Regions from separate parts of the Bacillus thuringiensis genome, predicted to be linked through region 2. Evidence: predicted binding sites of a transcription regulator. Region 2 holds the regulator's gene; each other region holds the start of a gene.

Region 1 (3,219 bases), on a different replicon from region 2:
CAAAGAATCATGTATATCATATACATGATTGGTTAACATAACGTCTCATTATCGGGAGCAATGAAAAAGGGGAATCCTTACTCTCAGAAGGAATCCCCTTTTTTATTTTCTATAAAACTATTCATCTTTTTATACATTCCTATTATGGCGCGGTTTTAGGTTTCTCGTTTATTACTGTATTAGCCGAAAAACTGTATAAAATTTTGTATGTTCTTAGCTTACTTTTTCTAAAAATACTGGCGATACTCCTATAAGTATTTGTATGTCGATTTTATAATTTTACTTTACATCTATTATATTAGAAAATTGCAGTTTCATCGTATTATAAAAAGCATCCGTACATATAACGGCGCTATTTGACGGGTCAATATCAACAACAGTCATATAACCTGAGAGTAGATAACCGTCCTCATAATATGTAATCATTATTTCTTCTTCTGATACTAAGGAACATAATAGCATGTTCTCAATCAGTTCTTTTTCTTCAGCGGTTAAGATCGGCCGAGTTACTTTGTTTTTCTCCTTGATGATTTCACGAATACCAACAAACTGTTCAGGCATTGCTGCGAACGGAGACCATTTGATCATTCCTCTTCCTTTTGGCATATTGACGTTACTCATGCCTTATGCCCCCCTATCAGTGAGTTTCTGTGTCTAGCTGTAGCGCTATGTGTATAGAAAATCCCACGTAAAATACTGTTCTTCCCAAACCTTGTGCGTATTTCATCCATTACTTTTGTTAGCTTCATTTCTTGTTCTCGTTGCGTGATATTATCGAAAAGAGAAATTTGTTCCTCCCCTTCCCGAATTAGATTCGTTAGAGAAATGTTTATGCTGCGGATGGGTTCTCCAGTATATTGTTCATGTAAAAAATATGTACAAATCTTATAAATATCCATTGTTAAGTTAGTAGGACGGCTTAAAGTATGTGTTTTTCTAATCCCATCGTTATAACTTTTGCTATAACCAACAGAAAATTGTACGGTTTGAGCAAGTTTATTTTGTCTTCTAAGGCGATAACAGACTTCTTCAATATGTTCCAATAGAACAATTGGGAATTCTTCTATTGTATAGTCACGCATTAGAATTTGGCTTTTTCCGATTGAAGTTTTAGCAGGGACGTATTTCTCCGAAATACGGCTGAAGTCGATGCCATTACTATGTAAGTGCAATTCTTTACCTATCTTGCCGAAACTCTGTTTTAAATATTTAAGAGGGGAATTGGCTAAATCTTCGATTGAATGTATTCCCTTTCGATTCAACTTTTCTTCCGTTTTGTACGAAATGCCCCAAAATTTATTAAGTGGTCGTATACCCCATAATTTCGTAAGGACATCTTCATACTTCCAAAGAGCAATCCCGCCTTTGTTCTTCTTTGCTTCAATATCTAAAGCAATCTTATTCATTAGAGGGTTCGGAGCAATTCCGATGGTACATTCAATGCGTGTATGTTCATATATTTCACGTTTGAATTTCATAGCAAATTCATAGGGATCGTTAGCAAATAAATGAATGCTATCAGTAACGTCCAACAGAAATTCATCTATGGAATATTGGTGGAAATTCTCATAAGGAACGTATTGTAAAGCTAACTTTGTTATGTAATTAGAGCATTTTATGTAAGTATTCATAATCGGATTCACAACAAGAATATCTTTTCTTTGAGGAATCTCGTAGAGCCTTGCCGTCTTCTTTATGCCCAGGGCTTTTAAGGGTGGTGTTGCAGCAAGAACGATTGAACCATTTCTATTTACATCGCCGACTACAGCTAACTTTGTATGCATGGGATCAAGTCCCATTTTGATGCAACTCACTGAAGCGTAAAAACTGCGTAAATCAACACATAAGATGATTCTATTCGGTAGGATTGAATAGTCATACACTGTAATTCCCCCTTAAATATAAAAGAACGTTTGTTCTTGTTATAAAGGAACTTAAGTTCCTTTATAAAGAGAGTTTAATTAAAAAATCACATACAGAAATTAAAAAGAACCTGAAGGGTTCTTTTATTGATATTTTATTTTGTATATTCTATGGTCTTACGCCATCGAGAGATTAGGCGAAATATCCAAGAATCCAGAGAAAAAATCTACTACTTCAAAAATGTATGAAACTATAGCGCTACAGCAGACGAATCTTCTATATTCGAAGACGGAATTAATGAATAAAGATGTTAAAGAGTTTGAGATTAGTGAGTTTCCTGTAAAGTTATATAGTCTTAAAGATCTATTAGATGGTATAGAAGATCTTAATATAAAATTCCGGTATAAAGTCATAGTTTATCGCTATCTGAAGCAACAAGGTATTCCAAAGATAAAGGTGAAATCACTTATACGATATAGAAGAGAAGATTTAGAAAATACAGCTGTGTTTTCGCTACCATTAGTGGTAGATAAAAAAGAAATACTATTAAGTGTTGAAAAAATTCTAAAGTAGAAGATATAATTCACTAGGTTCTTATTATACGAGAGCTGTTTATATAATAAAGGGGGTACATGGTACATAATGAAAAAAAAGAAAATAAGAAATGAGGAAAGAAAAGGAGGTAAAGTTCCTAAGATAACTAAACTGGAACGTGTAAAAAATAGTCCATACTATGTTGAATATTGGTTAAATGGAGAGGTTGAATTGAAACCGATTAATGAAACCAATTATTATGACGCTTGCGAAAGGGCTTTTGAAATCCTAAAAAACGAGAAGGATTTGAAATTAAAAAAAGATGCGAGTATAAAACTAGTAGACAACAGGAAAACATTGGAGTATTCCTTAAAGTGGAAAAAACATCCACCTCTATCGGGTGATGGAGGTTATTTCACGAATTTTGAACTGGGGTCACAAGAGGATAAAAAAGAGACTGAAGTTAAACCTGAGACTCATTTTATACGTAAATATGGAATACCCTTAACTGTATTTGCATTTGGGATGTTAATGATTTTGATTCCATGGTTTTTAAATGTAATAGGCTTATCAGAAGAAGAGTTCTTTAAAGAAGAAATGTTGAAAAACAAATATTATTGGTTTGTGGTAGCTCTATTTTATGGGATTGTTTCGTCTTTTGCTAAGGCAGAAGGGATGAAAAGTGCAAAAAGTAGGGGAAGTATTCTCTATTATAATTTCATACTAGATTCACCAATTTGGTTAGGAGCGATAATGACCATGAGTGTTTTTTATGAAACAAATGCATTCGGAGATAAAATTTGTATGAAAATAGGTGCTGGT
Region 2 (3,219 bases):
GATATACCAACAGATATGTCTGAACTTATCGCTAATTATATATTGGAACATAAAACGATAGAAGCAACAGTTAATAACAACTGGAAAGTTATTAAATAACGATTTTTACAAATAAAAAAAGATGGGCTTCGCCCATCTTTTAATTTAATTTTGCATTATCTTGCTTTTTTAAAGCTTTTAATTTCGTCGGTGTAACATCTGTACCTTCTTCGTTAACAACTTTAATTCCTTTAAGTTCGTTTAACATATTTTGACGAAATCCTTTTAAATATTGTTCACGTAGCGATTGACGCTCACGTTGCTCTTCTTCAGTTAAACCTTCAGCTTTTGCTTTTTTCGCTAAGAAGTTAATGCGTTCAACGAGTTCGTGATTAATCATCTCGAATCCCCCTTCTAATCAAAACTGATTATTATCATACAATAGTTACTCTTCTTTATCAAGCAATTGCTTCGTATACTCTACATATCTACGATGTACAGTCGCCTTTGAAACATTATGACCAAATCCACGTAGTGTTGCTGCAATTTCTTCAAACGTGAGTTCACTTTTTCGCAAACGTACAATTTCCTCAATTGGCACTTCTTTTTTCTCTCTTCCTACACTTAAATGCCGATTTTTTAAATTTTTTTCTGGACGATAGCCTTTTTCTACTGCACGTTGCATACCTCGTTTAATTTTCAAATTATGAATCTTTCTTTGATATTCTTCAACAATACCAATAATATCTAATACCATCGAATCAGAATCCGACAATTGTAATTCACCATTATGTGTATGCGTATATACTTTTATACCTTCTTTATGTAAACAATGCATTAATGCGATTTTCGCATTTCCTCTACCAAGTCGCGTTTCATCTTGTATAAGTAACACATCAATTTGTTCGTCTCGAATTGTATCCAACACCTCTAATATACCGTCACGCTCAATTGTATATCCACTAGCCTGCTCTTCAATCACCTTAGAAACATTCATTTGATAGCGCTCAGCTAAATGCAATAATTCATCTTTTTGACGTAATAATGATGTTTCTTGTGCTTCTTTCGTTGTACTCACACGTGCATAAATAATTGCATTCATTTTGAACCCCTCTTTCTCCCTATTATTTCCCTATAGTGTAACATAAATCAGCCATTTGTTCGAACTTATGTTTGTAGAATGTTTTTTCACATGTTATACTTATTAATAAGAAAAATGAAAGAAAACGAGGTGTTAGAAAACATGGAAAAGTTAACGAAACGCCAGCAAGACATTCTCGACTTTATTAAGCTAAAAGTACAAGAAAAAGGATATCCACCTTCCGTACGTGAAATCGGTCAAGCAGTCGGCCTCGCTTCTAGTTCTACAGTGCACGGACATTTATCACGATTAGAAGAAAAAGGATACATTCGACGCGATCCAACGAAACCACGAGCGATTGAAATTTTAGGCGTAGACCGAATCGATACAGAAACACAATCTGTTATTCAAGTTCCAATTGTCGGAAAAGTTACTGCTGGTTTACCAATTACAGCTGTCGAAAGCGTAGAGGAACATTTCCCACTTCCAGCTAGTATTGTTGCTGGAGCAGACCAAGTGTTCATGTTACGTATTTCTGGAGATAGTATGATTGAAGCTGGTATTTTCGATGGAGATTTAGTTGTTGTTCGCCAACAACAGTCTGCATATAATGGTGAAATTGTAGTCGCTTTAACAGAAGATAACGAAGCAACTGTTAAACGTTTCTATAAAGAAAAAGACCATTTCCGTCTACAACCAGAAAACTCTTCATTAGAACCTATCATTTTAAAACAAGTGTCAGTTATCGGGAAAGTAATTGGCGTATATCGTGATTTACATTAAAAATAACAAAAGAAGATAATTACCTTATTTATATACGGTAATTATCTTCTTTTTTGTATTTTGATAGATTTCCATACATTCTATTTCTTATTAGCGAGTTTCAATCGTCACATCTCCAGCAGCCGTTTTACCGCTAATCTTTTTACTACCATTTCCAATTGTTACGTTATTATTTTCTTCATTAAAAATTGTTACATCTCCGGCAGCACTTTGCCCAGTAATTACCGCATCTTGTGGTTTTTCCGATAAAGTAATATCTATATCTCCCGCAGTTGAACTTGCTTCTAGATTATACTTAGAATCATGATCTTGAATATTTATTTCCCCACTTGTTGTTTTTGCGGTCACTTTCCCTAATACCTTCTTAAAGTTCACCTCACCAGCTTTTGTCGATCCCTCCACATTCTTAGCCGTTACTTGTTTCAACTCTACTTCTCCAGCAAGTGTTCTAACACTTACGCTATCACTTTTCACATCACTCATTTCGATTTGTCCGGCAGATGAATTTACTTTTACATCTTGGTAGGAGCGTTCGGGCACAAGGAGAGTCAATTTAGACGTTTGAAACCTAAAATCGTAAAAAGAAAAATCAAATGAAGCACCTTTTTCTCTTTCCCCAATAATTTTTAATGTGTCACCATCTTCTGCGATACGAATCTCTTGTTTACGTACATCTCCTGATTGCTTGATATAAAAAGAAGAGTCAGGAGATTTTCGGACAATAATATCCCCGGCATCTAACTTAACTTCTATATTTTTTAATGTTTCGTTTTTAATTATATTTTCTTTATCGCCTTTTTCAGCAGTTTGTACTGCTTTTTCATATGTTTGGGAAATTCCTATTACTCCAATAATGATACAAGCGATAGCGATTAAAAATAGTTTTTTCATCATTTACTCTCCTTTTATCATTTTGAAGTTCCATATTACATATCGTACACACAATCTCTTAAACCACTTTGTACTATAAAAAGCGATAATACATAATAATAAACCTACTCCAACAAACGTTATACTAACGAAAAGATCCAACCATATAAAAGTACCCATAAATACTTTTCCAATCACGAAAAATGGTGTTACTACACTAGCAATACCACCAATCCAAAAAGAAAATATAAAAGCAATAATTGCGACTAACGGGCCTAACACAATAATAAAATTAAACAAACTAAGTCCAATCGCTGCCATAACAGCTCTTGTCACATTTGAAGTCGATGGATTTTTTTTCATTTCATCGAAGCGATACATCGCAAGTAATTCTTTTGCGATTACTTTCGGAGAACCAAGGCCCTGTATTATTTCTGATTCAGTTTTCCCCTCTTCTATCCCAAATTGAAAGTGCTCTTCATAATCCGATAAAATATCTTGCCTCT
Region 3 (3,219 bases), 700 kb from region 2:
GTTACAATTCGGCCCCGTGGCGTTCGTTGTAAAAAGCCAATTTGTAATAAATACGGCTCATACACATCTTCAATTGTATGAGATTCTTCTCCAATTGTTGCTGAAACCGTTTCTAACCCAACTGGACCACCACGGAATTTCTCAATAATACCAAGCAGTAATTTATGATCAATATGATCTAGACCTAATTTATCTACTTGCAGTAGCTCTAATGCCATTTGCGTAATTTCCATCGTAACCGTTCCGTTACCACGAACTTGTGCGAAATCACGTACACGTCTTAAAAGACGATTCGCAATACGAGGTGTACCACGAGCACGTCTTGCAATTTCTAATGCAGCTAACGAATCGATTTCAACTTCAAATACTTCTGCTGTACGTTCAACAATCGCAGAAAGCTGATCTACTGTGTAGTACTCTAACCTTGAAAGTACACCGAAGCGGTCACGAAGCGGTGCCGATAATGCTCCAGCACGTGTCGTTGCTCCAACTAATGTAAATGGCGGTAAATCTAAGCGTACAGAACGTGCTGAAGGCCCTTTTCCAATTACGATATCAAGACAAAAGTCTTCCATCGCAGGATACAATACTTCTTCAATTGATCTATGCAAACGATGAATTTCATCAATAAATAATACATCCCCTGGCTGAAGCGCTGTTAATACAGCAGCTAAATCTCCTGGTCTTTCAATTGCCGGACCTGAAGTTGTTCTAACATTAACGCCCATCTCATTTGCAATAATATTCGCAAGCGTCGTTTTACCAAGACCTGGTGGTCCATATAAAAGCACGTGATCTAACGTTTCTTCACGCATTTTCGCCGCTTCAATAAATACTTCTAAATTATGTTTCGCTTTATCTTGGCCAATATACTGACGGAGCGTCTGTGGCCGTAATGAATATTCTAAATCCGAATCTTCATATGCAGATTCCCCTGAAAGGAGACGTTCGTCCATTATACTCACCTCTTACCATTTAGTAAAAGACTAAGTGCCTTTTTAATATACTGATCCGTCGTTAATGATTCTTTTAATAACTCTGGTACAACGCGAGAAACCTCGCGTTCTGCGTATCCAAGTGCGCGCAGAGCTTCCAGTGCCTCATCAAGCTCCGCTGATGAACCTTTCTTCTCATCAAAACGTTCTGTATCTGAGAATAAATCAACAAATGCATCTGGTACGACATCTGCTAATTTTCCTTTTAAATCTAAAATCATTTGGCGTGCTGTTTTCTTTCCGACGCCTGGGAATTTCACTAAAAACTTCTCATCTTCATGCTCAATCGCTTGAACGACCTGTCCTGTTTGACCAGAAGCTAAAATTGCAAGAGCGCCTTTTGGCCCAATGCCGGACACGCCTAACAACTTTGTAAATAATAAACGCTCTTCACGTGTTTTAAACCCGTAAAGTGCCATAATATCTTCTCTCACATAATGATATGTATAGACACGGATTTCTTGCTTACTTCTTTGAAATACATACGGATTCGGTGTGAAAATTTGATAACCAATTCCATTATGATCAATTACGACATATTCCGGCCCTACATGCTCCACGTAACCTGTAACATATTCAAACAAAATACGATCTCTCCCTCTTAAATCATGTATTCCATTTTAACATATTTAATGATAGAAAAGCGAGACTGCCCCAACAAATGTTCTCCACTTGAAACTTCTGTTATTTTCCATTGACAGAAAGTTTAAAGCACCTTAATATACAGAAGTCGATAATGATTATCAATACTAATTAAAGGGGTTACATCAGGATGAAACGTAAACTATTTATTTTATTTACTATTATGCTTGTTGTTCTTTCTATCGTTGGATGTTCTTCTCAAAAAGAAGAATCGAAAGTAAAAGAACAACCGAAAACAAAAGTTGTAAAACATGCTAAAGGTGAAGCTACAATTCCAGTAAATCCAAAGAGAATTGTTGACTTATCTGGATCAACAGAAGAACTATTACTTCTTGGACACAAACCTGTTGGTACAGCAAATACATATAAAGATAAAATCCAAAATCATTTAACAGACAAGTTAGATGGAGTAAAAGCAGTTGGTTGGTACTGGGCACCTAAAGTTGATTTAGAAGCTGTTACTGCTTTAAAACCAGACTTAATTATTTTAAACAACCGTCAATTAAAAATTTATGATCAACTAGAAAAAGTTGCACCTACAGTTGTTCTAGAAACAAACTTAGAAGACTGGCGTGGTAAGTTTAAAGAAGTAGGTAAGCTATTTGACGAAGAGAAGAAAGCAGACAAATGGATTGCAGACTACGATAAGAAAGCAGACTCTTTATCTAAAAAAATTAAAGAGAAAACAAAAGATGAGAACTTTATGTTCGTTGCAGTTACACCGCAAAACTTCCGTGTATACGGCAGCTTCGGATACGGTGACATCATCTTTAACGACTTAAAACTTCCTGCAACAAAAGGTACGGATTTAAAACAAACAATGGCGCAAGTATCACTAGAAGGCCTAGTTGCATTCCAGCCTGACCAAATGTTTATTGTAAACTTTGGCGGCGAAGCTGATAAAGTTTACGAAGACTACAAAAATAGTGCTGTTTGGAAAGACAATAAAGCGGTTAAGAACAATCACGTATATGAAGTATCAAATGAAGTCTTCAATACGAAAGCATTCAATCCAATTGGAAAAGATATGCTAATTGATGAAATCGCAAAAGAAATTTTAGCTAAGAATAAATAAGAAAAAAGCAGCTCACCATGAGCTGCTTTTTTTCTTATTTTGCACTGCGTATTGTTTCATTTTTTCAATCGTCTTCACAAAACCTTCTTTTGATTTGATACGAATACCACGTTTCAATTTCGCACGCTCATAACTCTCAAGCTTTTTCATATCAATTTGAAAGAAAGAATGGATCGCATTATCACTTTTCGGCACACCTTTGAAAATTTGTAATATCCCTTCCTCTGAAACACCAAAATATCCACTTGTTTTCAATAACGGAGAAATATCATCAACTTTCTTTTGCAATACAATTTGTACATCATCACGATCAACAAGTTGCCATTCTTTATATTGCTGTAAAAACTTTTCTAAATACGCCACTTTTTCTGTAAGTATTTCTTCGCTTACTTCGCCATCAACATACATACGCTCTAATAAAATTGTAACCTCAGGTTCTTTTTCCGTTACTTCTGGTACTGGCCCTTCCGCCTTCGCATTCGTTCCATAAACGAAACAAAACATCAT
Region 4 (3,219 bases), on a different replicon from region 2:
ATTGGTTTTACATTAAATTCGTGCTCAAATACTTTAATTTTTTTGACTTCGGGACCATATAAAGCAGCATTCACAGCTGTTTGCAAATTACTCTGTGCGAAAGTTTGAGCACTCATTTGCGATTCTTGTTGTTGGGTAGGAGCCTTTGTTTCTGCAGCAAACACCGATGTAGTAGGTAATGCACCTGTAGCTAATGTGGCCACCATTGCTGCTGTTACTATCATTCTTTGTTTTTTCTTCATTACTTTCATCCCCTTTTCAATTATGTTATATACATGTATTATGATAGCTTCCTTCACATTATTTCTCAATTTTCAGATTAAACAACTAGTACTTGATTATATGCACTAATTTATTACGTAAGATTCCTATGCATTGACTTTAAACATTGTGAAATCATCGAAAGAATACTGTGATTGTGATTAAAAAATAGAATAAAGGAATGGAATCGACACAATTTTTTTATGTTTCAGAAAATAATCTAAGTATTTTATATTTTTTTGTCATCATTACTATTATTTTTTAAAACACAAATAGCCCAAAATAAAAAAATCTGATTTTTTCTACAAATGAGAGAGCAGCAAGCTTATATAAAAGTTTATAATTAATTATCTTCATGTTCCTTGTCTAAAAAATATTGAATGTTTCTTTAAGAATTTGATGATATTGTTTCTCTGTTATTTTTTTTGATATGGTCCCTCCTATATATCCCCTCCATAGTTTGTAGCATCAATGCAAGTAACTTGAGGAAGTTCAGAAGAGACTTCTCTTAGTTTTAAAATATCATTATCAATATTAACCGTTATTTACTTTCCGATACTTTCTTTTGATTTAGAAAATAGGTTTATTCGTTAAGCAGTTAATAGACACGTAATAAGTATTGATATTGATATAGATATATTCATAAAAAGGAAAACTCCCCCAAAAATGCGAGTTGTTATCATCGATTTAGTTGCGAAGTTATTAAAATATGCTTTATTTTTGTTTATTCCCCCATTTTGGGGGAGTGGATAGAAACACCCTTATCCTTCTTTCTGAAAGAAGTTAATACATTGGCTGAGTTATATAACAGCCAATTGGAGGGTTACACATTTATTATATTTTAATATACTAAATGTGTAATGTTTTTAACGTTAAATCTTAATCAAGTATTCCGGATTATATTTGGATATCTATTCTACACTGTATGAGACTCACGCTAAGAACAGTTTCAATCTTATTTTTTATATTTTTGGGAGGGACATTTATGAAACAATTTTTAAAAACAAAAAGTTCTCATGTGATAAACGACGCTCAAGCCCCTCTTACAGAAAATCGAAAAATATTATGGCTAGCACATCAAATTGATGAAAAATCAGGGCTTATATTATGAACCGATTTTTATTTAAATCAAAGGAGCGTTAGACGTTCAACAATTACAAAACGCGTTACAGTATACTGTCAATAAACACGCGGCTTTACAGATGAATTTTCTCGATACACCACAGGGTCCTAAACAAATTATACAAAAAAACGTACGGGTAGAAATGACGTGTTACGATTGGTGTGCTTATCAGGAGGAAGATTTACTATTTACTATGTAAAAACCGTTAAACTCTACATATCAGTAAATAAAAGTGGTTAACGTAACATGTATGCAGAATTATATGCATGTTTAATTGATAAGTACAGTGTGCAACCCACTAAAAACGTATATTATCAATATTAATAATTGTTTGAAATCATTTTAACTATATATTAATACATTATAAAGTGAAGGTTACGTGATGCGGATGAACACAATTACTATAGAGGACATCTATCAGGAGATATTAGATGGAAAAAGAAATAGATTTCCACGAAATACTTGGAATTTAGATGAAAACAATGAAATGGCTAAAAGAGTAACAAGGTATTTAGTAACAAACATTTTAAATTGGAACGAAGAAGAGATAAAACAGAATTGGAATAACTCATTAATTGCAAAGTATCGATTACGTGGCGTATTGAAGCATAAATATGACAATAGTCCATATGCGATGATTAATGATGCATATCCAAATCAATTTAAAGAATGGGAATTTAGAATGACGCCGTTAAATTTTTGGACGAAAGAAAAGGCATTACAATTATTAAAATGGATAATTGAAGAAGAGGAAAAATTATCGCCTCAAAAACTTTTGCAAATTTATGGGCAAAAATGGTTAAATGAACGGCGACTAAGTGCACCTTTAAGGGTGCTCTGGCATGGAAGCCCGTATGCAATGATTAATGATTTATATCCAAATCGATTTAAAGAATGGGAATTTACTAAGGCTCCTAATAAATTTTGGACGAAAGAAACAGCGTTACAAGCACTGAAATGGACAATTGAAGAAAAAAAATTAAATACAGATCAGTTGAAGAATATATACGAAAATAAATGGTTAACTCAATCAGGATTGAGAGGAGCCTGTCAATTATATTGGAATGATAGTCCATATGCAATGATTAATGATTTATATCCGAATCAATTTAAAGAATGGGAATTTAAGATGACACCTAATGGTTTTTGGACGAGAGAGAAAGCACTAGATGCATTACAGTGGACAATTGAGGAAAAAGAAAAGCTGACAGATAATCAATTATTACAGCAATACACAATGAAGTGGCTAAAAAGGAATAGACTATGGACACCAGTAGTAAGATACTGGAATGGAAGTCCATACGCAATGATTAATGATTTATATCCAAATAAATATTTAAAAAGCTCATTCAGAGGATATATAACTAAATCTTAATATAATTAAACGTAATTTAGTTGACATGAAAACTCAAATAATAAAGGATTCTTTTGTAAAGTTTTCTAAATGAGACTATATTCTAGAAAGCATCGTAAGGAGATACACAAATGAGATCCTTTAAAGGAAAACACCCAAATATGATTTAAATAAAAAAAGAACCCTAAAAAACAGGTTCTTTTTACTATTCTTGAAGGTAAACTTTTGAATATTTATTTACTTTCATTTTCCCTAAAACTGTAACTTCCGACCAAATATACTAATGCTCTCTAAATACGAAAAAAGTATACATTCAAAATACTGCAAATAAAGAGGTAAAAACAATGAACAAAAACCGAAATATTCCAGTTCGACAGTGCTACAATCTATTTAGTCCGCCAACCCCCTAATAATGACAAGTTTTTCACCCTAATTTTTTATGATATCAACATTGATTTAAAGTAGTTTATGTAATATGAAT

Evidence for each region. The regulator LexA, encoded in region 2, represses DNA repair genes until DNA is damaged. The targets are predictions, from matches to a motif close to CGAACATATGTTCG.
Region 1: AC241_RS31455 (Y-family DNA polymerase) is a predicted target of LexA. The motif match lies at 1,907-1,920, and genes of this name have one in related genera.
Region 3: ruvA (Holliday junction DNA helicase RuvA) is a predicted target of LexA. The motif match lies at 1,650-1,663, and genes of this name have one in related genera.
Region 4: AC241_RS31925 (DUF4046 domain-containing protein) is a predicted target of LexA. The motif match lies at 1,506-1,519, and genes of this name have one in related genera.

Annotation. Positions count from the first base shown of each region.
Region 1 is NZ_CP012102.1:81,434-84,652, forward strand. Features, by position in the region: gene AC241_RS31450 (YolD-like family protein) at 280-621, opposite strand; gene AC241_RS31455 (Y-family DNA polymerase) at 618-1,883, opposite strand; gene AC241_RS31460 (MerR family transcriptional regulator) at 2,161-2,436, shown strand; gene AC241_RS31465 (hypothetical protein) at 2,506-3,219, shown strand, end outside.
Region 2 is NZ_CP012099.1:3,549,912-3,553,130, forward strand. Features, by position in the region: gene AC241_RS18185 (bifunctional metallophosphatase/5'-nucleotidase) at 1-99, shown strand, start outside; gene AC241_RS18190 (DUF896 domain-containing protein) at 140-379, opposite strand; gene AC241_RS18195 (YneB family resolvase-like protein) at 425-1,081, opposite strand; gene lexA (transcriptional repressor LexA) at 1,223-1,843, shown strand; gene AC241_RS18205 (DUF4097 family beta strand repeat-containing protein) at 1,934-2,737, opposite strand; gene AC241_RS18210 (DUF1700 domain-containing protein) at 2,738-3,219, opposite strand, start outside.
Region 3 is NZ_CP012099.1:4,253,881-4,257,099, forward strand. Features, by position in the region: gene ruvB (Holliday junction branch migration DNA helicase RuvB) at 1-956, opposite strand, end outside; gene ruvA (Holliday junction DNA helicase RuvA) at 962-1,579, opposite strand; gene AC241_RS21945 (iron-hydroxamate ABC transporter substrate-binding protein) at 1,768-2,712, shown strand; gene AC241_RS21950 (BofC C-terminal domain-containing protein) at 2,725-3,219, opposite strand, start outside.
Region 4 is NZ_CP012103.1:86,608-89,826, forward strand. Features, by position in the region: gene AC241_RS31920 (hypothetical protein) at 1-242, opposite strand, end outside; gene AC241_RS34190 (amino acid adenylation) at 1,247-1,372, shown strand; gene AC241_RS31925 (DUF4046 domain-containing protein) at 1,767-2,759, shown strand.